DNA from 4 places in the Rhizobium sp. 62_C5_N11_2 genome. Region 4 is predicted to be linked to each of the others. Evidence: riboswitches for the same ligand, from Rfam matches in the RefSeq annotation. Region 4 holds a riboswitch; each other region holds the start of a gene.
The links. A riboswitch is a leader RNA that binds a small molecule or an ion and turns the genes downstream of it on or off. The one in region 4 is predicted to bind cobalamin.
Positions count from the first base shown of each region.

Region 1: another riboswitch for cobalamin. It lies ahead of AB8B31_RS13115 (ABC transporter substrate-binding protein); the one in region 4 lies ahead of nrdH (glutaredoxin-like protein NrdH).
Region 2: another riboswitch for cobalamin. It lies ahead of bluB (5,6-dimethylbenzimidazole synthase); the one in region 4 lies ahead of nrdH (glutaredoxin-like protein NrdH).
Region 3: another riboswitch for cobalamin. It lies ahead of cobU (bifunctional adenosylcobinamide kinase/adenosylcobinamide-phosphate guanylyltransferase); the one in region 4 lies ahead of nrdH (glutaredoxin-like protein NrdH).

Region 1 is NZ_JBPWPW010000001.1:2,592,506-2,598,103, reverse strand. Features, by position in the region: gene AB8B31_RS13130 (DsrE family protein) at 18-386, shown strand; gene blh (bifunctional sulfur transferase/dioxygenase Blh) at 568-1,848, shown strand; gene AB8B31_RS13120 (tetratricopeptide repeat protein) at 1,913-2,515, opposite strand; cobalamin riboswitch at 2,737-2,991, shown strand; gene AB8B31_RS13115 (ABC transporter substrate-binding protein) at 3,170-4,186, shown strand; gene AB8B31_RS13110 (FecCD family ABC transporter permease) at 4,192-5,223, shown strand; gene AB8B31_RS13105 (ABC transporter ATP-binding protein) at 5,220-5,598, shown strand, end outside.
Region 2 is NZ_JBPWPW010000001.1:2,232,482-2,238,079, forward strand. Features, by position in the region: gene AB8B31_RS11255 (phosphatase PAP2 family protein) at 1-571, shown strand, start outside; partial or broken gene AB8B31_RS11260 (molybdopterin-dependent oxidoreductase) at 681-1,358, opposite strand; gene bluB (5,6-dimethylbenzimidazole synthase) at 1,355-2,041, opposite strand; cobalamin riboswitch at 2,084-2,271, opposite strand; gene AB8B31_RS11270 (MFS transporter) at 2,446-3,849, shown strand; gene AB8B31_RS11275 (methyl-accepting chemotaxis protein) at 4,120-5,598, shown strand, end outside.
Region 3 is NZ_JBPWPW010000001.1:2,384,923-2,390,520, reverse strand. Features, by position in the region: gene AB8B31_RS12025 (chloride channel protein) at 8-1,798, opposite strand; cobalamin riboswitch at 2,057-2,453, shown strand; gene cobU (bifunctional adenosylcobinamide kinase/adenosylcobinamide-phosphate guanylyltransferase) at 2,615-3,139, shown strand; gene cobW (cobalamin biosynthesis protein CobW) at 3,144-4,193, shown strand; gene cobN (cobaltochelatase subunit CobN) at 4,198-5,598, shown strand, end outside.
Region 4 is NZ_JBPWPW010000001.1:3,866,415-3,872,012, forward strand. Features, by position in the region: gene nrdE (class 1b ribonucleoside-diphosphate reductase subunit alpha) at 1-835, opposite strand, end outside; gene nrdI (class Ib ribonucleoside-diphosphate reductase assembly flavoprotein NrdI) at 814-1,218, opposite strand; gene nrdH (glutaredoxin-like protein NrdH) at 1,233-1,454, opposite strand; cobalamin riboswitch at 1,720-1,943, opposite strand; gene AB8B31_RS19100 (heavy metal translocating P-type ATPase) at 2,108-4,375, opposite strand; gene AB8B31_RS19105 (MerR family transcriptional regulator) at 4,447-4,869, shown strand; gene AB8B31_RS19110 (TIGR03862 family flavoprotein) at 4,938-5,598, shown strand, end outside.

The sequences.
Region 1 (5,598 bases), 1.3 Mb from region 4:
ACAAACGGGAGAATACTATGCAAACCCAAAGCGACAAGCTGGTCGTGCTCGTCAACAAAGGCATCGAATCCGAACTTTCCTCCGTCGCCTTCACCATTGCCAATGGCGGCATCACCGCCGGGCTGAAGGTCTCGGTGTTCCTCACCAGCACCGGGATCGACCTGGTGCGCAAGGGCGGCCAGCGCATGACGCATGTGCCGCCGCTCGATCCGCTGTCGAGCCTGATCGAGAATTTCCAGCAGCGCGGCGGCACGATCTGGGCTTGCCCGCCCTGTGTGACCTCGCGCGGTTATACGCAGGAAGACTTGCTCGACGGCGTCGTCATCGTCGGTGCCAGCGCCATGCATGCCGAGATCAAGGAAGGAGCTGCGACGCTATCGTTTTGACGATACTCCGTCGGGATGGGCGGGAGTTTGGGCGGCGTCTCCCACCGGTTTCTTCAGGCTTTGCGGATCGGCGACAGGTGCAGAGAAATACCAAACGCCTATTCTTGCGTTCGGCAATATACTTGTGAGATTGTATCGATATACGTGCGATAATGCCTGGAGCGGCAGCGCGGGGGCTTCGATGACATCCGTGAGGGTCAATGAGCTGATATCGGTGGCGGAGCAGCCCGACGCCGCAGGTTTTGCCGCCTTCGCGGCTGATGGTTTTGCCGCCGTCATCAATGCCCGACCGGATGGCGAGGAGCCGGGGCAGCCGGGCAATACCGCGGAAAAGGCTTCCGCCGCCACCGCCGGGCTCGCCTACAGCTTCGTGCCGGTGAAGGGAACCGAGATCACCGAGGCCGATATCCGTGCCTTCCAGGCAGCGATGGCCGAGGCCAAGGGACCGGTCGTCGCCCATTGCAAGAGCGGCACACGAGCGTTGACGCTCTATGCACTGGGCGAGGTGCTCGACGGGCGGATGAAGCCCGGAGATGTCGAGGCCTTCGGTCAAAACCTCGGCTTCGATCTTGCCGGCGCGCGCCGCTTTCTGGAAAAGCGGGCAGGGCAGGCGGCTCATGTGAAGGCCTTCTTCGAGCCCCGCACCTGCAGTGTACAATATGTCGTTTCCGACCCGGCGACGAAACGCTGCGCCATCATCGACCCGGTCCTCGATTTCGACGAGATGTCGGGGGCGACGGGAACGGCCAACGCCGACGCCATCCTCGCTCATATCAAAAGTGAGGGGCTGACGGTCGAGTGGATCCTCGACACGCATCCGCATGCCGATCATTTCTCCGCCGCGGATTATCTGCATGAGAAGACCGGCGCGCCGACGGCGATCGGCGCCCATGTCACCGACGTGCAGATGCTCTGGAAGGAGATCTACAACTGGCCGGCGCTTAAAGCCGACGGCTCGCAATGGGACCGGCTGTTTGCCGATGGCGACGCCTTCGAGATCGGTGCGCTTAAAGCCCGCGTGATGTTTTCGCCCGGGCACACACTCGCCTCAGTGACCTATGTAGTCGGCGACGCCGCCTTCGTGCACGACACAGTGTTCACGCCGGATTCCGGCACGGCGCGAACCGATTTTCCGGGCGGCAGCGCCAGTGCCCTCTGGCACTCGATCCAGGCCATCCTATTGCTGCCCGAGGAGACCCGGCTCTTTTCCGGCCACGACTACCAGCCCGGCGGCCGCCACCCCCGCTGGGAAAGCACGGTGACCGCCCAGAAAAGCGCCAATCCTCATATCGCAGGCATCGACCAGGCCGGCTTCGTTGCGCTGCGCCAGGCGCGCGACCGCACGCTGCCGAAGCCGAAGCTGATGTTGCATGCGCTGCAGGTCAATATCCGCGGCGGGCGGTTGCCCGAGCCGGAGGAGAACGGCCGGCGGTATTTGAAGATACCGCTGGATGCGTTGTAGGGGCGGAGTGAATAGGACGGCGACGGCGTCTGGACGATTGCGCCGCCGGACAAAGGGCTGAGTATCAGGAACGACCTTTGCCATCGAGCAATTCTGATACTGGAAGCGGCAGGTCTGGATGTGCACGACATAAATCGAGCAGATCTTCTCTTGCATCAGGGTAATCCTGAAGCGCTGCACGACGGTACCATTTGAAAGCCTCTGTCAGATTGATCTCGCAGCCCACGCCGTGCTCTTTCATTTGGGCTAGCCTGTATTGCGCACCGGCATGATCCTGGTTTGCGGCCTGGCCGTACCATCTCACGGCGTCTGTTGGATCGATATCGCAACCGTCGCCGTCCTCTCTCATCAAGCCCAATAAATACTGTGCGTCGGCATGGCCTTGACTGGCGCCTCTATCAAGCCACTCGACGCCTTCCGGCGCGCTCTGTGCAACGCCGTCCCCCATGAGATACAGGCCAGCCAGGAGGAATTGCGCATCGACATGACCTTGTTCGCCCGCTTTCCGAAGCCATCTCGCGCCTTCGGCTTTATCCCCGGTGACACCTTCACCTCGTGCGGTCATATGGCCTAATTCAAATTGTGCTTGTGCATCGCCTTGCTCGGCTGCTTGGCGAATTGCGTCTATCCTGGCTGCGGCGAGATCGGTGCTATCCGGATTGCTCATTGCTACATCAGACCTCGTTGAAATCGGTGGCGCCAAAGCTATGTCGGGGGCCCGCCTTCCGCAATCCGTCGTGACGCACGCCGACTGATGACCCGACGCCAGCGCCGCAGACGATAGCTTTTGCGCGAGGGTGCTCGCGAGTTTTGCTTCGAGGTCTCGCAATTTGCCGCGGTGGGCCGGCACGATCCTCCGCAATAATCATTGACGTTAGGCAGGTCTGCGACGTAACTGGGTTCGACGGTTCCCTGAAGATGACTCCAAGGGGATTAATAGGGAACACGGTGAGGACGACCCAGTAGGGACCGAGACCGTGGCTGCCCCCGCAACTGTAAGCGGATTGTCGATCATCTCAGGAGTGGCCAGCGACTGGCCATCTCTGAAGGGCCTATGGCCCTGCCACTGCGGATATCGCGGGAAGGCGGATGTAACGACGGATATCCGCAAGCCAGGAGACCTGCCGTCAATCACGATCCAATCAACCGGGCGGGGATGCCCGGACAAGGAACAGATATGATTGACCTGCTGAACCTTCGCCGAATTCCGGCATGCATCCGTCTCGATTGGGCCTCCTGCGGCTAGGGCACGCTTAAGCGTGCTTTCGGTCCGCGCACATGCGCGGAACGGCCGTGATTTTTTCCTTCATCGAGGTTTTCCATGCGCCAGATTCTCGCCGCCATGACATTTGCCTTCGGGCTCGCCGGCCTTGCGGCACCAAGCCTTGCCGCGACGCACTACCCCCTGACCGTCAGTAATTGCGGCCAGCAGGTGACTTTTCAGAAGGCGCCCGCCAGGATCGTTTCGATCGGCCAGGGTATGACCGAAATTCTTTTCTCGCTCGGCCTTGCCGACAAGATCGCCGGGACGGCCGTCTGGGTCGGTCCAGTCCTGCCGCAATATGCCGAGGCCAACAGCAAGATAAAGCGGCTTGCCGACAACGATCCGAGCTTCGAATCCGTCGTCGGGCAGGAGCCCGACCTGGTGGCGGCCGAGTTCGAATGGCATGTCGGCGCGCAGGGCTCCGTCGGCAAGCGGGAACAGTTCAAGGATCTCGGGATCAATACCTATCTCGCGCCGGCCGATTGCGTCGCCAAGGTCAACACAGATGGCGGCGACGGCGTGCGTGGGGAATTGTTCACGATGGACCTGATCTACCGGGAAATCGCCGAGCTCTCGGAGATTTTCGACGTGAAGGACCGCGGCGATGCGCTGATTTCGGCGCTGAAGAAGCGCGAGGCGGATGCTGTCGCGTCGATATCGGGCGCATCGGGCAAGAACCTGCCCGTCGTCTTCTGGTTCTCCAGCAAAGAGGTCAGCGGCGACGCCTTCATCGCCGGCAAGAACAGCGCGCCCGCCTATATCCTGAAGACGATCGGTGCGAAGAACGTCGTCACCACGGAAGAGGAATGGCCGCTGGTGGGTTGGGAAACCATCGCCCAGGCGAACCCTGCCGTCATCGTGCTCGCGACCATGGACCGCCGCCGTTATGCGGCTGACGATCCTAAGGTCAAGGTCGATTTTCTTGAGAACGACCCTGTGACCAAGGAGCTCGACGCGGTCAAAAACAAGCACTTCGTGATGATGGACGCGCAGTCGATGAACCCGACGATCCGCACGATCGATGGCATCGAGACATTGGCGAACGGCATCAAGTCCTTCGGCCTGGCGCAGTGAAGGCAATGTCGGTCAGGCAACAGGGATGGTGGGCGCTTGCCGCGCTCACCATTGCCGCACTTCTCCTGCTCGGGCTGATGATCAGCCTTGCCGTTTCCATCGGCGAGATCGCAATTCCCGTTGCGACCACGGCGGAGGCGGTCTCGAACCGGCTGTTCGGAACGAATTTCGAGATCAGCCGCATCCACCAGGGCATCGTCTGGGATTATCGTCTGAGCCGCGCGCTCGTCGCGGCCAGCGCCGGCGCATCGCTCTCGCTTTGCGGTGCGATCCTGCAGGCGCTGCTGCGCAATCCGCTGGCCGAACCCTATGTGCTCGGCATCTCCGCCGGCGCCTCGACGGGCGCCGTCTGCGTGATGATCCTCGGCTTCGGCTACGGTATTCTCGGCCTCTCGAGCGGCGCCTTCATCGGTGCGGTGATCGCCTTTCTGCTGGTCGGCTTCCTGGCAACGGGTGCGGGAGGAAGCGGCGAGCGCATCATCCTTTGCGGCGTCGCCGGTTCGCAGCTCTTCAATGCGCTGACCTCCTACATCGTGACGACATCGGCGAATGCCGAGCAGGCGCGCGGCATCCTGTTCTGGCTTTTGGGTTCGCTCAGTGGCGTGCGCTGGCCCGATGTCTATCTGTCGGTGCCGATCGCGCTTGCCGGCTTCATCATCTGCATGGCCCATGTGCGGGCGCTGGACGCCTTCGCTTTCGGCACGGATGCTGCCGCCTCGCTCGGCATTGCCGTACGCCGCGTCCAAATCGTGCTGTTCGGCATGACGGCGGCGATGACGGCAAGCGTCGTCAGCATGGTGGGTTCGATCGGCTTCGTTGGCCTCGTCATCCCTCACGCCGCCCGCTTCCTCGTCGGGCCGGGGCATGGGCGGCTGCTGCCGGCAACAGCGCTCGGCGGTGCGATTTACATGGTCGGCGCCGATATTGTTTCGCGCGTCATCATACCGCAGCAAATCCTGCCGATCGGCGTCGTCACCGCACTCTTCGGCGCGCCGGCCTTCGCCATCATCCTCTATCGCGTGCGAGGGAATGCATGAGCATCAGCGTCGACGAGGTAAGCTTTGCCGCCGGCGATACCGTCATCGTCAACGGCGTCAGCCTAACGGTGGAAAGGGGCAAGGTGTTCGGCCTGCTTGGGCCGAACGGTTCCGGCAAATCGAGCCTTCTCAGATTGATTTGCCGGCTGCGCAAGGTTCGCAGCGGCGTCATCCGGCTGGGTGATGACGATATATCCTCGCTGTCGCGCGCAGCGCTTGCGCGGCGCGTCGCCTTCGTCGAGCAGCAGACGACGACGGATACGCAATTGACGGTGCGCGACGTGGTGCGGCTCGGCCGTACGCCGCATCGCGGGCTGTTGTCGTCCTGGGGCGCCGGAGACGACGCAGCCGTCGACGAGGCCCTGTCGCGGACGG
Region 2 (5,598 bases), 1.6 Mb from region 4:
TGAATTCAGGCCACCGACTCCGCCCGACTGCAAGTCTGCGGCCGTGAAGGCCGAGACGGATGCAGTCCGCCAGTTTGAGCGAAAATTCCCCAACAGCTACAAGGCGTTCTACTGGCAAAGCCCATCCGGCCTGTTCACCGACTGGTATGACTATGCCAGCAAGTGGATGTTCGAGGACAAGACGGATTCGAACCCGCCGCGCGCCGCACGGGCTTACGCGATGCTCGCAACGGTCTACTACGACGCCTACATTGCAAGCAACGACGGGAAATACGCTTATTGGTACCTGCGGCCCAACATGCTTGACCCGAGCATCACTCCCCTGTTCGCAGTGCCGGCCCATCCCAGTTATCCGTCGAATCACTCCACGTTGTCGACTGCCCGATGCGAGGTGCTTGCCTATCTGTTCCCCGACCAGGCGGAGTTCATCCGAACGGTCGGCAAGGAAGCGGGCGATTCCCGCATCTGGGCCGGCATCCACTATGAAATGGACAACCGGGCCGGTGCCGCACTTGGCAAAGCAGTCGCCGGGAAATTCATCGAGCGGGCAAAAAAAGACGGGGCAGACTAGCGGAAGGGCCGCTAGCGCCTTTCTCCTGAAATGTCGCAATCCTAAGCGAGGGGTTCTCGGTGGAACGTTCCGTTCACTCAGCAGCCGACGTGCGAGGCAGCAACGTTTCTCAAACGATGCGGATGCGGCGCGTCACCTGGCCATTGCTTTCCCAGTATGTGTGCTTTTTGGCGATCAAGGGATCGTCCATCGCCGGTTGAATTTGCCCTGCGGTACTGATCGCGCGCGAGGTCACCGTGTGTTCTCCAGGCGAGGGATTTGGCCAATCCAGTGACCAAATCTTCCAGGCGTATTCGGCCTCCTCGCTGTGATCGATGACTGCCGGCATCCAGGGCCCTTGATCAATTTTCAGTTCGACCCGGTCGATCGGTGCACCCCAGGCTGCGCCGACGACCCGGTGACCCGAGTCGTTGCGCGTGACCTTGGCGGGCGCGGATTTCAGCAAGGCCCGGCCGACCGAGGTCTCGGCCCGCACGGTCTCGCCGTTGTGCTCTTCCTCCCGGATGGTGACATAGTCGCGGCCCATCAGCAGGCTCATGAAGCGGGTGTCGCGAACCTCGATGCCCTTCAGCCACTTGACGTTGGCAATCCCGTACCAGCCCGGAGTTATCAGCCGCAGCGGGAAACCGTTGGGGGCAGGCAGGGTCGCCCCGTTCATTTCGTAGCAGAGCAGATTGTCGGGGTTCATCGCGTCGGCGAGCGACATGCTGCGAGCGAAGTTCTGTTGCATCTTGATGTCGCGAATCGTGACCTCGCCTTTGTCGGTGCCGAAGAAGACGACCTCTAGGTGTTCAGTCCCCATCCATCATGGAAGACGAGTTCATCGAGCGGCAGCCGCTGCCGCCAGCCTTTGACGGACAGTTCCGGCTCGTCATAGAGCCGGTCGACGAAACCGGCACAGAGCCAGGCGACCACCTCGACATGCTGGGGTATGCCGAGAATGCTCTTCAGCTCGCCTTCATGAAAGATGCTGACCCAGCCGATCCCGACCCCTTCCGCCCGCGCCGCAAGCCAGAGATTCTGGATGGCGCAAACTGTGGAATAGCTATCCATCCTGGGATTGTGCGTGCGCCCCAGCACGACGCTGCCGCTGCGGGTAGGATCGCAGGTCACGCATATGCCGAGCGGCGCCTCGACAATGCCTTCAAGCTTGAGCGAGCGGTAGACCTGCCGCCGTTCGCCTTCGAACATCAGCGCCGCCTCCTCGTTGGCCCTCGCAAAAGCATCCCGGACGCGCGCCCGCACGGTTGCGCTTTTCACCAGAATGAAATTCCACGGCTGCATGAAGCCGACGGAGGGTGCATGATGGGCTGCCGTCAGCAGCCGCTGCACAAGATCATCCGGCAAGGGATCGGGCAGGAACTGGCTGCGAACGTCGCGTCGCGTCATGATCGCATGATAGACGGCCTCGCGTTCGGCCAAGGAAAAACCGGACGCCGCTGAAAGGGCATCCTCATCAAAGGGTCGCATCGTCAAATCCCCAACAACGCAACCGCCCCGCCGTCCGCGCGGATCGGTCTATCTAGCCAGGCCGGTCTTCTGACTCGGCGTCATCCGTCTGCCGCAGCCTTCCCGGCGAGAAGCCAGTGGCGTGATGAAGCGGCAAGCGTCGGCCTTACAGCGTTGGGCACGTTCCGGCTTTGCACCGGATTCCCGATTCTCCCGCCTGGACGGCGGGCACCTGACAGCGCATCTATTTCAGGAAAGCGCGGCGGCGGCAAGCCGGCCCTCATACCGCCGACACGTTGCATGCGACATCGACTTCATGGACAGAGGCGCATCGCTGCCTTAGAAACAAACCGATCCTGACCGACGCCCATGGCGCCGCACTTTTTCTCTTTGCACTTTGGTTGCCCGTGCCCCGCCTCACGCCCATGATCCTTGCGGTCGCCCTGTTCATGGAACAGATGGATTCGACCGTGATCGCCACCAGCCTACCGGCGATCGCAGCCGATATCGGCACCTCGCCGATCGCGCTGAAGCTCGCCGTTACCAGCTATCTCGTGGCGCTGGCGATCTTCATCCCGATCAGCGGCTGGATGTCCGATCGTTTCGGCGCACGCAACATCTTCCGCATGGCGATCTTCGTTTTCATGATCGGCTCGATCGCCTGCGCCTTTTCCAATTCGATCACGGCCTTCGTCATCTCACGCCTGATCCAGGGCGCCGGCGGCTCGATGATGACGCCGGTCAGCCGCCTGCTGCTGGTCCGGGGAACGCCGCGTCACGAACTCGTCGATGCCATGGCCTGGCTCACCATTCCAGCGTTGATCGGTCCGATCATGGGTCCGCCGATCGGCGGCTTCCTCACAACCTACCTCACCTGGCACTGGATCTTCTGGATCAACGTCCCGATCGGCGTGCTCGGCATCATCCTCGTCACCCGTTTCCTGCCGGCGGTTGAGCCACGCAGTCCCCGGCCGATGGATTTCCCCGGCTTCTTCCTTTGCGGCCTAGGCTTCTCCGGCTTCGTCTTCGGCCTGTCGGTGATCAGCCTGCCGGCCGTGCCCGTTGTCTACGGTTATGTCACGGTTGCGATCGGCATCCTTGCCGGCCTCCTCTACCTCCTGCATGCGCGCCGCGTGCCCTATCCGCTTCTCGATCCGAAGATGTTCCGCTACCCGATGTTTCGGGCGGCGATCCTCGGCGCCTCGAATTTCCGCATGGGACTTGGCGCCCTGCCTTTCCTGATGCCGCTGATGCTCCAGCTCGGCTTCGGCCTGACGCCGCTGCAATCGGGCTCGGTCACCTTCGTCAGCGCGCTCGGCTCCATGGGCTCGAAATTCGCCGCCTCGCGCACCTTCAATGCCTTCGGCTTCCGCACGGTGATCTCCCTCACCACCTTGCTGGCGGCGATCTTCCTCGGCATCAACGGCCTGTTCACCGCCGAAACGCCACTGTTCCTGATCATGGCCTGCCTGCTGATCGGCGGCCTGTTCCGCTCCATGGCTTTCTCGGGCGTCAACGCCATGGCCTTCGGCGATGTCGATGGTGCCGACAGCAGCCAGGCAACCGCAATCAATGCCGTTGCCCAGCGTATCTCCATGGCGATGGGTGTGGCGATCGCCGGCGGCATCCTCGAAATTTCCAGCAGCTTTCACGACGGCAGGCTGCTGGTCTCGGATTTCCACATCGCCTTCTTCAGCGTCTCGGCGATTTCGGCGCTGGCCTGCATCACCTTCCTGCGCCTGCCCCACGATGCTGGCGCTGAACTGACGGCGCACGGCCGCAAGCGCCGGCACGTCGAGCCGGAAGAGGCCGTGGCTGAAAATAGCTGATCTCCCTGACGCCACGGAAACCCTGCTACACCCACCGGTTCGCAAGGCTCGGCGCCGGCGGGAGCAGGCGCGAATGGCACGCGTGTGCTCAGCATTCCTTTCTACTTTATGATTTATTCACACATCAAATACACACTGCGTTTGCGCGTTTTGGGTTGCTATCAGGACATGGGCATGAGCGCTCGTGATGCGACCGTCAGCGTCGATGCCCGTATTGATACGCCAGTCGGGAACATGTCCGACTGAGCCGCAATTCTAGGCCGCCGCGGAATGTTCCATTTTTTGAAAACGATGCCTCTGACAGCCAAGCTGGCGGCGATTATCGTTGCCGTAAACCTCTGCGGCATTTCCGCTTTCGCCACCTATACCTGGATGTACGAAACCCGGGCGTTGATCGATGGCGCCAAGGCGAACTGGTCCAAGGATGCGGAGCAGTTTGCATCTCTGGCCGCCGGCGGCGTGAAATGGGGGAAGGCGAACGCCGTTCGCGAGGCTTATTCGCTCTACCGCGACGACCCCTCGCTCGATCTTGTACAGTTTGCCGCATTCAACGCGGAACCGGCATCAGTCGATACGTGGACACGCGACGGCATCAACGGTTTGCCTGCACCCGCCGATCTGGCGAAGCGTCTCAGCGCGAAACCGGAAAAGACGACTGTCGATGATAGCGGAACATCCGCCGGCGTGGTCACGATCATCGCGCCGCTTCCGCTGGATAAGGCAGGCAAGGCCACCGGCTACATCGTCACGAACTGGTCTGTCGAAAAAATCGCTTCCGAAGTCAGGCAGAAAGTTCTCATTTCGTTGCTCACGCAGTCCGCGATCACCGCCATGGCCGTCGTTGCCTTCCTTCTCGCCATGCGCAGCCTGGTCGGCCGGCCCATCAGGGTGATCAGCGAACGAATTAGCGCGTTGCAGAATGGCGATCTGGTCTCTCCCGTCACCTACAGGGAAAATGGCGACGAGATCGGCTTTCTGGCGCGTGCATTGGAAGTTTTCCGTCACGAGGCGATTGCGAAGGTCGAGAGAGAGCAGGCCGCTGCCGAGCAGAGTGCTTCGCTCGACGCCGAACGGGCGCGCAACGCATTGTTGACCGAAGAGGCCAGCAACACGCAACGGCTGGTCATGAACGCTCTCGCAAATGCATTGGAAGGGCTCGCCGCCGGCGACTTCTCGATACACCTGGCCGATGTCGGTCCCGAATTCGATAAATTGCGGCAGGATTTCAACAACATGGTCGATGCGGTCGCGGCCGCTCTGACAGAGATCAAGACCGCTTCCGTGGCGGTTGAAACCGGCTCGAGCGAGCTGGCGACCTCCGCAGATCAACTCGCCAGGCGGACCGAGCAACAGGCAGCAGCATTGGAACAGACCGCCGCCGCATTGGATGAGGTGACCACGACGGTCAGAACATCGTCGCAACGGGCTGAAAATGCCGGGCAGTTGGTCGAGGAGACAAAGCGGAGCGCCCATGTCTCGGCGACGGTGGTGCGTGATGCGATCGGGGCGATGGACCGGATTCAAACCTCGTCGAGCCAGATCGGCCGCATTATCGGCGTCATCGACGAAATCGCCTTCCAGACGAACCTGCTGGCGCTGAACGCCGGCGTCGAGGCGGCGCGCGCCGGCGAAGCCGGCAAGGGTTTTGCGGTTGTCGCGCAGGAAGTGCGTGAGCTCGCCCAGCGGTCTGCAAATGCAGCCAAGGAAATCAAGAACCTGATCAATGTGTCGGGCGACGAAGTTGCTGCG
Region 3 (5,598 bases), 1.5 Mb from region 4:
ACGACGCTCAGATCTCGCCTGAGACCTCGCGGCGGCGGCGGTCGAGTTCTTCGCTGTAGCGGCGCAGCGTATAGCTTTCGCTGAGCTGGCCGATCACCTTGCGTTCGATCAGGTTGTTGACGACGGCGAGTGCTTCGCTTTCGCTCTTGTCGAAGATCGCCGCCGCTTGCCTGGCATTCATCTGCGGCTGCAGGAAATCGTTGCGGTAGTGGATGAAATCGGCAAGCGTCTTGCCCTCGTCCTGGGCGTCGGTCGGGTTGGCGTAGATCTCCGGCACCAGCACGAGGCCAACATATTTGTCGCTCTCCTCGACGAGGATGACGCGCTGGGTCGAGCCGATCGGGAAGGCCTGCTTGAATTCCTCCAGAGAGATGCCTGCCCTTGCCGTCTTGACATCGGCGCGCATCAGCTTGTCGACCGTCAGATTGCGGATCCAGCCGACATCATGGGCGCTGCGAATGCTTTCGCCGCGAAGATGAAAGCGCCATGTGGCGAAGGAGTAACCGAAGGTCGAGCGGACGACGAGCGAGGAGGTGATGACGGCGGCGAGCACCAGTGCCGTGATCAGGAAATCGCCGGTGATTTCGAGCGCCAGGAACGTCATGGTCAGCGGCCCGCCGATGACGGCGACGGCGAGCGAACTCATGCCGACCACGGCATAGATGACGGGCGTCAGCGTCGCATCGGCAAAATAGGGGCCGCAATAGGCGAAGAGCTTGCCGAGCAGGGCGCCCATGAACAGCGAGGCGAAGAACAGCCCACCCCTGAAGCCGGAGCCGATCGAGATCGCCGAGGCGAAGGATTTCAAGAGGAAGAGGCCGATCAGCGTCGGGATCGCCACCTCACGGGAAAGGTTCAGATGCAACGCGCCGTGGCCGGCCGAGAGCACCTGCGGTGAGATCATCGCCAACAGCCCGACGATGATGCCGCCGAGTGCCGGGCGGAAGGGTGGGGCGATCGAGCTCTTGCGCGCCAGCTCTTCGACAAAGGCGACGCCCTGCATGATCAGGATGCCGACACCGGCGCAGAAAGCACCGAGCAGCAGTGCCGGGATATAATCGGCTGGCACGACCGAGCCGAAGCTGCCGATATCGATGGTGAAATCGCTGCCGGCAAGCAGCCTTGCGATCAGGGTGGAGACAAGGGCGGAGACGACGACAGGCGTCAGCGACACGATCGTATAGGTGCCGATGATCAGCTCGAAGGCATAGAAAGCGCCGGTCAGCGGCGCGTTGAAGGCGGCGGCGATGGCGCCCGCCGCGCCGCAGCCAACGAGGGTGCGCAGGTCCGAGCGGCGAAGCTGCAGCTTCAGGCCGAATTTGGAGGCGAGGCCGGCGGCAAGCTGGGTATAGCCGGCCTCCAGGCCGACGGAGGCGCCGAAACCGTTGGAGATCAGGTTCTGCACGGCAACGATGATGCTGTCGGTCAAGGACAGGCGGCCGCCATGCAGCGCATTGGCCTCGATCGGGTCGACCATCGGCTTCTTGCGTCGTTTCGCCAGCACTAGGAGCAACAGGCCGAGCAGGGCGCCGCCAATGACGGGGGCAGTGAGCAGCAGCATCTTGTTCTCGATCTCGGACGAGCTCAGCCGCTCGCTGTCGGCGATGCCGAAGACCAGCTGATGCAGCTCGTTGGAGACGTAACTCATGCCGGTGACGGCGAGACCCGAGATGATGCCGACGACGGCGCCCGCCAGCGACAGACCGACCTCGCTACGGCGGGTCAGCGCCCGCAGGCGTCCCGGATCGAAGAAAACACGCAGCGCACGAAAACGGCGCCGATCCAATTTCATAAGCATGGCTAGACAACTAGGCGGGGAGAGGCCCGGTCAAGGGCGGAGATGGTCGCGCAGTCCGCTTGCGACGCAATTGCGGCGAAAAGCCGGCGGCTGGGACAAATTTTTATGACGTAAGTCTCTGATAAATGACGATATTTTAGGTAGAGTAAGTCGTGTTGGCGGAGTTGCTTCCTCTGGCCGGCCATTGCCCGGTCGCCAAGGCCGGTTGACTTCACCTCTGAGCTTGCCTAACCATCCCTCAACGGATGGTCGCCCGACCATCCCGACATAACGGATGGTTCCGGATCGGTGTTACGCCCTTCCGGATGAAAAGGGAATGTGACGCGGCGGACCCAAGCCGGGCGCCTTCATCACAGCCGACCCCGCGACTGTAGAGCGGTCAGGGTCTTCCATCCGGCGTTAAGCCCTTTCTGCCGGCAGCCTGCAATCGTGCAGGCGGGCGGGACGGGCGGCATGCCGGAAAAGCCACTGGATATGCATGGTGATCAACCGGGGTCGGACGCCTCTCAAGTCTACGAATCGTCCACCTTTTCACTGATGCAGCCGGGAAGGCGAGGATGATCCGCTGGCACGATCAGGGCGACCGGTTTCCGGTCTGCCCCGATCGCGGCCGATAACCGCGAGCCAGGAGACCTGCCATGCGTGCCGGGCGCGAAGCCCACACCTGGGCACTATGCCCGTTGCCAGCACGGAGGTTGTCTTGGCTGAACGATTGAATTCAGCGCAGCCTGGTGCGGCGCGATTTGGCGGGGCCTTACAGCCGCCGGCGTCTTCCGTAGCGGCTTGCGCGGCATCTATTCAGAAGGCAACGCCGGCATGACGGCTGCCCCCTCCAACACTGTCTTCATCCTCGGCGGCGCGCGCTCCGGCAAGTCCAGGTTCGCCGAATCCCTCGTCACCGCGACCGATCTGGATCGCCACTACCTTGCCACCGGGCGGGCCTGGGACGAGGAGATGCAGGCGCGCATAACGCAACACAAGGCCGATCGCGGTCCGTCCTGGACGACGCATGAGGAGCCGCTCGATCTTGTCGGCAAGCTTACCGACATCGATGGCGAAGGGCGCATCGTGCTGATCGATTGCCTGACGCTCTGGGTCACCAATCTGATGATCGAGGAGCGTGAGATGGCGGTGGAATTTGCCGCACTTGCCGATTTCCTGCCCGCCGCGAAGGCGCGGCTCGTTTTCGTTTCCAACGAGGTCGGTCTCGGCATCGTGCCGGATAATCGCATGGCGCGGGATTTTCGCGATCATGCCGGCCGGCTGCACCAATCGATCGCGGCGAAGGCCGCCGAAGTCTATTTCATCGCGGCAGGCCTGCCGCTGAAAATGAAGGGTTAAGTCCATGAACCAGCAGAAGATTCCCGCAACCGTCATCACCGGCTTCCTCGGTGCCGGCAAAACGACGATGATCCGCAACCTGCTGACCAATGCCGGCGGCAAGAAGATTGCGCTGATTATCAACGAATTCGGCGATCTCGGCGTCGACGGCGACGTGCTGAAGGGCTGCGGTGCGGAGAATTGCACTGAGGACGACATTATCGAGCTCACCAATGGCTGCATCTGCTGCACGGTCGCGGACGACTTCATCCCGACGATGACGAAGCTGCTCGAACGCGAACAGCGGCCCGACCATATCGTCATCGAAACCTCGGGCCTTGCTTTGCCGCAGCCGCTGGTCGCCGCCTTCAACTGGCCCGACATTCGCACCCAGGTGACCGTCGACGGTGTCATCACGGTGGTCGATAGTGCTGCCGTTGCCGCCGGCCGTTTCGCCGACGACCATGATGCCGTCGATGCGCGCCGTGCCGAGGATGAATCGCTCGATCACGAAAGCCCGATCGAGGAGCTGTTCGAGGACCAGCTCACCTGCGCCGACCTCATCGTGCTCAACAAGACCGACTTGATCGACGCCGCGGGCCTTATCAGGGTGCGCGACGAGGTCGCCTCCCGCACGGTGCGCAAGCCCGTGATGATCGAGGCGAGAAATGGCGAGGTGTCAGCCGGCATCTTGCTCGGCCTTGGCATCGGCACGGAGGACGATGTCGCCAATCGCAAGTCGCATCACGAGCTGGAGCATGAGGATGGCGCGCCGCACGATCACGACGAATTCGACAGCTTTGTCGTCGATCTCGGAGCCATTGCCGATCCCGCCGGTTTCGTCGAAGCGCTGAAGGACATCATATCAGCCCATGACGTGCTGCGTCTCAAGGGTTTCGTCGACGTTTCAGGCAAGCCGATGCGTTTGCAGCTCCAGGCCGTCGGCAGCCGCATCGACCATTATTTCGACCGCGCCTGGGCAGCCGGAGAAAAGCGCGGCACACGCCTCGTTGTCATTGGCCTGCACGAAATGGACCAGGACGCGGTGAGGGCGGCGATCGAAGCGCTGGCATAGACCGATGCATCTGCTTCTGGCCCAGCAGGGAACGATCAGCGACGGCGAGGAGGCAATCGACCTTGGGCAGACGCCGGGCGATATCCTGTTCCTGTCGGCGGCCGACAGCGAGCTTGCCGCGATCGCAGCCGCCCATCGCGATCGCCGGACAGCACCTTCGCTGAGGCTCGCCAGTCTGATGAGCCTCAAGCATCCGATGTCGGTCGATACCTATGTCGAGCGCACCGCGCGGCATGCGAAGCTGATCATCGTGCGTGCGCTCGGCGGCGCCAGCTATTTCCACTATGCGCTGGAAGCGCTGCATGCGGCTGCGGCTCGCGCCGGTGCACTGATTGCGGTCTTGCCGGGTGATGCCAGGCCAGATGCGGGGCTGGTTCCTTTCTCCAATGTTGATCTCGACGATCTCAACGCGCTCTGGGCCTATCTGATCGAGGGCGGCGATGCTAATGCGCGGGCGTTTCTCGATTATGCCGGGGCGATGCTGTCGGGCACAGATAAGCCGGCACCGGCTGTGCCTTTGATGAAGGCAGGTATTTGGTGGCCGGGGCGGGGGTTGATCGGGGTCGAGGAGTGGCGGCGGGTCGTTTTAGATATGTCTTCGGGTGCGGGGATGGTAGCGGAGGAGGGATTTGAATCCCCTACAGTCGCCATCAGCTTCTACCGCGCCCTGGTGCAGAGCGGCGAGACCGGGCCGATCGAAGCGCTTGTCGAGGCGCTGGCCGCACTCGGCCTCCGGCCGCTGCCGGTCTTTGCCTATAGCCTCAAGGATCCCATCTCCACCGGCATTCTCGAAAGCGTGTTTTCGGCGCTGAAACCCGACGTTGTCATCAACACGACGGGCTTTGCGGTCTCGGCACCGGGTGCGGACCGGCAGCCGACGGTGCTGGAAGCGAATGAGGCGATCGTGCTGCAGGCGATCCTGTCGGCCTCGTCGAAGGAGGCATGGGCGGCTTCTCCGCAGGGCTTGTCGGCGCGCGATCTCGGCATGAACGTGGCACTGCCTGAAGTCGATGGCCGGGTGCTGGCGCGGGCGGTCTCCTTCAAGACGGCGGCGCGCTACGATGCGCTGGTCGAGACGAACATCGTCGCCAGCCAGGCCGATGCCGGCCGGGTGCGCTATACGGCTGAGCTTGCCGCCAATTGGGCGCGGCTGCGGAAGACTTTCGCCGGCGACCGGCGCATCGCGCTCGTCATGGCGAACTATCCGAACCGCGACGGCCGGCTCGGAAACGGCGTCGGCTTGGATACGCCGGCCGGCACCGTCGAGGTGCTTCGCGCCATGCGATCGGCGGGTTATCCGGTCGCCGAGATTCCCGCCGACGGCGATGCGCTGATCCGCCACCTGATGGAAGGACCGACCAATTCCGGTTCCGACGGAAAGATCATCCGCGAGACGCTTTCCCTG
Region 4 (5,598 bases):
GATAGACCGCACCCGCGCCCTGCCGCGCCCCGAGCTGGTTGGCATAGGAGAAACTGTCTTCGAGCAGCTTCATCACCGGGATGATACCCGAGGACTGGTTCTCGATATGCTTGATCGGCGCGCCTGCCTCGCGGATATTCGTCAGCGACAGCGCCACGCCGCCGCCGCGCTTCGACAATTGCAGCGCCGAATTGATCGACCGGCCGATCGATTCCATATTGTCCTCGACGCGCAGCAGGAAGCAGGAAACCAGTTCGCCGCGCTGCTTCTTGCCGGCATTGAGGAAGGTCGGCGTCGCCGGCTGGAAACGGCCGGAAATGATCTCGTCGACCATGTCGCGGGCAAGGGCCTCGTCGCCACGCGCCAAGGCCAGAGCCACCATGCAGATGCGGTCCTCATAGCGCTCGAGATAGCGCTTGCCGTCGAAGGTCTTCAGCGTATAGCTGGTGTAATATTTGAAGGCGCCGAGGAAGGTCGGGAAACGGAATTTCTTGGCATAGGCCTGGTCGAACAGATCCCGCACGAAATTGAAGGAATACTGGTCGAGAACCTCCTGCTCGTAATATCCCTCGGTCACGAGGTAATCGAGCTTTTCCCTCAGATTGTGGAAGAACACCGTGTTCTGGTTCACATGCTGGAGGAAATATTGCTTGGCCGCCAAACGATCCTTGTCGAGCTGAATCCGCCCCTCATCGTCATAGAGGTTCAGCATCGCGTTCAGCGCGTGATAGTCGAGGGTTTCGGCTGCTTTCGGCGGCCTCTCCCCGGCGGGCTGAGCAAAAATTTGATGCGGTTTTGCGCCCGCATCCCGCGTCAGGGTTGTTCCCGTGTCCAAAATCGTTCCATTCCGTGTTTGACCTTGGCGACGTCGTCGTCGGTGCCCATGAGCTCGAACCGGTAAAGGTACGGCACCTGGCATTTCTGCGAGACCACGTCGCCGGCGAGCCCGTATGTCTCGCCGAAATTGCTGTTGCCCGCGGCGATCACGCCGCGGATGTGTCCTCGGTTTTCCGCATCGTTGAGGAAACGGATCACCTGCTTGGGAACGGCACCCTTGCCGCCGTCGCCGCTATAGGTCGGCACGATCAGCACGAAGGGTTCGCGGATATGGAACGCGTCTGCGCCACCTGGCGGAATGCGCGCCGCGCGCAGACCGAGCTTGGCGACGAACCGATGGGTGTTCTCGGATCGGCTGGAATAATAGACGATCAGGCCCATCGCTTGTCCTCAGGTCAGGAGAGCGCGCTGATCATGTCGGGACGGAAGCCCGCCCAATGCTGCTCGCCGGCGATGACGACAGGCGCCTGCATGTAGCCGAGGCTGCGGACGCGATCGAGCGCTTCGGCATCCTGCGAGATATCGACGATGTCATAATCGACGCCCAGACGGTCGAGGGCGCGGTAGGTGGCAGTGCACTGGACGCAGGCAGGCTTGCTGTAGACGGTAATGGTCATGATATTCCTCGTGACGATGCGATTGGGCGCAGGACATCGATCGGAAATCTGTCGATATCCGTCGAAAAATTCTCTGATGATTTTGAGCTGTGCGGCTGTTTAGCCGCTGGGCGTACTCCGCCCTCTACCTCTAGCGGGTGGCGGCCTGAACTGAAATTCTGACATGACTTCACCCCGAAGTGGCTCATGAGGAGGTTCGGGCCTGCGAAACGCGATGCGGAGATTCCCCGCAGCCATGCAACGCGACCTTCCGGACACCCCGCCCGTGGACGTTTCGTTCGAGGCAGGTCTCCTGGCTCACGGGTCAAAGCGCCTGCCCAGCCTTCCCGGAGCATCATGCTCCAGTGACCTGAAATCGGACAGTTGCTCGCCGCTTACAGTTGCGGGGGCAGCCCCGGCATTGCCGCGCCATGATGGCGAAGCGCACCGAATTCCCGTCTTAGTCACCGATCCTCACGAATCGACGGAACCTCGAACACTAGATATGGTACGCGAATCGATCATGACGTCAACAAGTTGTTGTGGCGGCGCAACAATGGCGGCAACGAATCGCCGCGCCTGTGTATGATGTGGATAACGAAGCGTTAACGGAAAAGCGCTGTGGAGAACGCATCATAAAGAGAGCCGGCAGAAGCCGGCTCCTCAAACGACATTCATATTTTTATCCGAAGCAACCGCAGTGCATTGATCGTCACCAGCACGGTGGCGCCGGTATCGGCAAGAATCGCTGGCCAGAGCCCGGTGATCCCTATGATCGTCGTCACCAGAAACAGCGCCTTCAGCCCGAGTGCGATGGTGATATTCTGCAGGATGTTGCGCATCGTGCGTTTGGAAAGTTCGATCATCCGCGCCACGTCGCCAACGCGTCCGTGCAGCACGGCAGCATCCGCCGTCTCCAGCGCCACATCGGTGCCGCCGCCCATGGCGATGCCGATGTCGGCAGCGGCCAGCGCCGGAGCATCGTTGATGCCGTCGCCGACCTTGGCCACGATGAAGCCCTGGCGCTTCAATTCGCCAACGACCCGCTGCTTATCCTCTGGCATCATCTCGCCGCGCCAGTCGATGCCGAGCATGCCGGCAACGGCTGCTGCCGTCCGCTTGTTGTCGCCCGTCAACATCATCGCCTTGACGCCTGCTGATTTGAGGGCAGCGAGCCCGGCCTCGGCATCCTCACGCGGCTCGTCACGCATGGCGATCAGGCCGGCCGCAACACCGTTGACGAGCAGCACCGACACGCTCTTGCCCTCGTCGTTCAGCGCCGTGATGCGTGCATCCTGTTCCGCGCTGAGCGTCCCGCGCTCGCGGGCGGCAGGTGGCGACAGCAGATCCAGCGCCTCACCGCCGACTTTGCCGCTGACACCCTTGCCCGGCAGCGCTTCAAGCTCGAAGGCCGGCGGCACGGGAACGCCGTCCGTCTTGGCGCGGTTGAGGATCGCCAGCGCCAGCGGATGGCTGGAACCCTGCTCCAGCACCGCCGCGCGCGACAGCACCTGCGCCTCGCTCAGGCCAAAGGAAATGATGTCGGTCACCTGAGGCTTGCCTTCTGTCAGCGTGCCTGTCTTGTCGAAGGCGACCATCGTCACCTTGCCGAGCGTTTCCAACACCGCGCCGCCCTTCATCAGCAGCCCGCGCCGCGCACCGGATGAAAGCGAGGCGGCGATCGCCGCCGGCGTCGAGATGACGAGCGCGCAGGGGCAGCCGATCAAAAGGATCGCAAGGCCCTTATAGACCCATTCGCCCCACGGCCCAGCGAACAGCAACGGTGGAACGACCGCGACAAGCGCTGCGACCACGACGACGCCGGGCGTGTAATAGCGCGAGAACCGATCGATGAAGCGTTCGGTCGGCGCCTTCGATTCCTGAGCTTCCTCCACCAGCTTGACGACGCGGGCGATGGTATTGTCGGCGGCAGCCGCCGTGACGCGAACCCTGAGCACCGCATCGCCATTCACCGTGCCGGCAAAAACGACGGCATCGACGCCCTTGCGAACCGGCGTACTCTCGCCCGTCACCGGCGCCTCGTCGATCGCGCTCTCGCCTGAGATGATGATGCCGTCCGCCGAGATCCGGTCGCCAGGACGAACCATGATGATGGCGCCGACCGAAAGGCTTTCCGCCGGCACCTCCCGTGTCTGCCCATTGTCTTCGAGTAGCGCACTCTTCGGCACCAGGGCCGTCAGCGACTGGATGCTTTCGCGCGCCTTGCCCGCTGCCACCCCTTCCAGCAGCTCGCCAACGAGGAACAGGAACACGACAGTTGCCGCCTCTTCGCCGGCATTGATGATGACGGCGCCGACAGCGGCGATCGTCATCAGCATCTCGATCGAAAACGGTGTTCCTGAGAGGGCAGCCATGACAGCGCGCCGAGCGATCGGCACCAGCCCGATCAGCATGGCGACGATGAAGACATAGGACGCAATCGCCGGCACGAGATGGCCGACGGCATAGGCGGCAACGAGTGCCGCACCCGAAAGGATGGTCAGCCGGCCTTTCCTGCTCTGCCACCAGGGACCGGCCATCGGCGCATGGTCGTGCCCGTGCAGCCCCTCGATTTCCTTCTCGCCATGTTCGTGAGAATGGTCGTGGTCATGACTTGCATGATCGTGCCCTTCATGGTCGTGGTCATGGCCCGCGTGATCACCGTGATCATGTCCATGGTCATGACGGTGCTGCGAGCCGTGTTCATGCGCAAGCGCAGCGTTTCCGGCAAGCGGCGCGACGGAATAGCCGAGCCCGGTCACCTTCTTCTCAATCGTCTTGAGATCGCTGCTGCCATCATGCCGGACGGTCATCGTGCCCGCCATCACCGAGACGGAAACATCGGCGACACCCGCCACGCGCCTGACCGCCGTATCGATCTTGGTTGCGCAGGCGGCGCAATCCATGCCGCCAACCCGGTATCGTGTTTCGCTCTCAGCCATGAACCGCTTCCTTGTCAAGTAGAAGCATCCCTCCTACATCCTCTAGCGACTAGAGGTGCAAGAGGAAAATTATGAAAAGGATCACGATCGGTGAAGCCGCCCGCCAGAGTGGCGTCAAGGTACCGACAGTGCGTTATTACGAGAGCATCGGGCTGCTCGCGGCGCCGAGCCGCAGCGAGGGCAACCAGCGCTCCTTCGAACCCACCGATATCAGCCGCCTCGCCTTCATCCGCCACGCCCGCGAACTCGGATTCGAGATCGAGGCGATCCGCACGCTGCTCACCCTGCAGGATGATCCGCACCAATCCTGTGCCTCGGCCGACGCCATCGCCAAGGCCCGCCTCATCGAGGTCGAGCAGCGCATCCGCAGCCTGATGGCGCTGAAAGCCGAGCTGGAAACCATGGTGGAAGGCTGCGGCCACGGCCGCGTCGATCAATGCCGCGTCATCGAGGTTCTCGCCGACCACGGCCAGTGCACGCATCCCCACCACTGATCTCCGCCCTTGCAGGCGATCCGCGACCGCGCCAAAACTGAACGAGACAGAATCGGGCGAAGACATCAATGAACCAGAAGCGGATTGCAATCATCGGCGGCGGCCCGGCGGGTCTAGCGGCTGCCGAACTGCTTTCCCGTTCCGGTCATGCGGTGACCGTCTATGACGCCATGCCGACCTTTGCCCGCAAGTTTCTGCTGGCCGGCAAGTCCGGTCTCAACATCACCCATTCCGAGGATTATGCCCGTTTCACCACGCGCTTCGGAGCGGCCTCCGCCCGTCTGCGCCCCGCTCTTGATGCCTTTACCCCTGATGATATCAGGAATTGGGCAAGCGAGCTCGGGACGGAAACCTTCATCGGCTCGTCCGGCCGGGTTTTTCCGAAGGTGATGAAGGCCTCGCCTTTGCTGCGCGCCTGGCTCAGGCGGCTGGAGGCACAGGGCGCCACGCTGCGCACCCGCCACCGCTGGACCGGTTTTGCCGAAGACGGCTATGTTTTCGAAACGCCCGAAGGGCGCGGCATCGTCCATTGCGACGCAGCCCTGCTGGCGCTCGGCGGCGCAAGCTGGCCGCGCCTCGGCTCGGATGCTACCTGGGTACCTTGGCTGGCCGGCAGGGGTGTGGAAATTGACACTTTTCAACCCGCCAATTGCGGCTTCGTCGTCGGATGGAGCGGGAACTTCAGCGAGCGTTTCGCCGGCGAGCCGGTAAAATCAGTCACCGCCACGT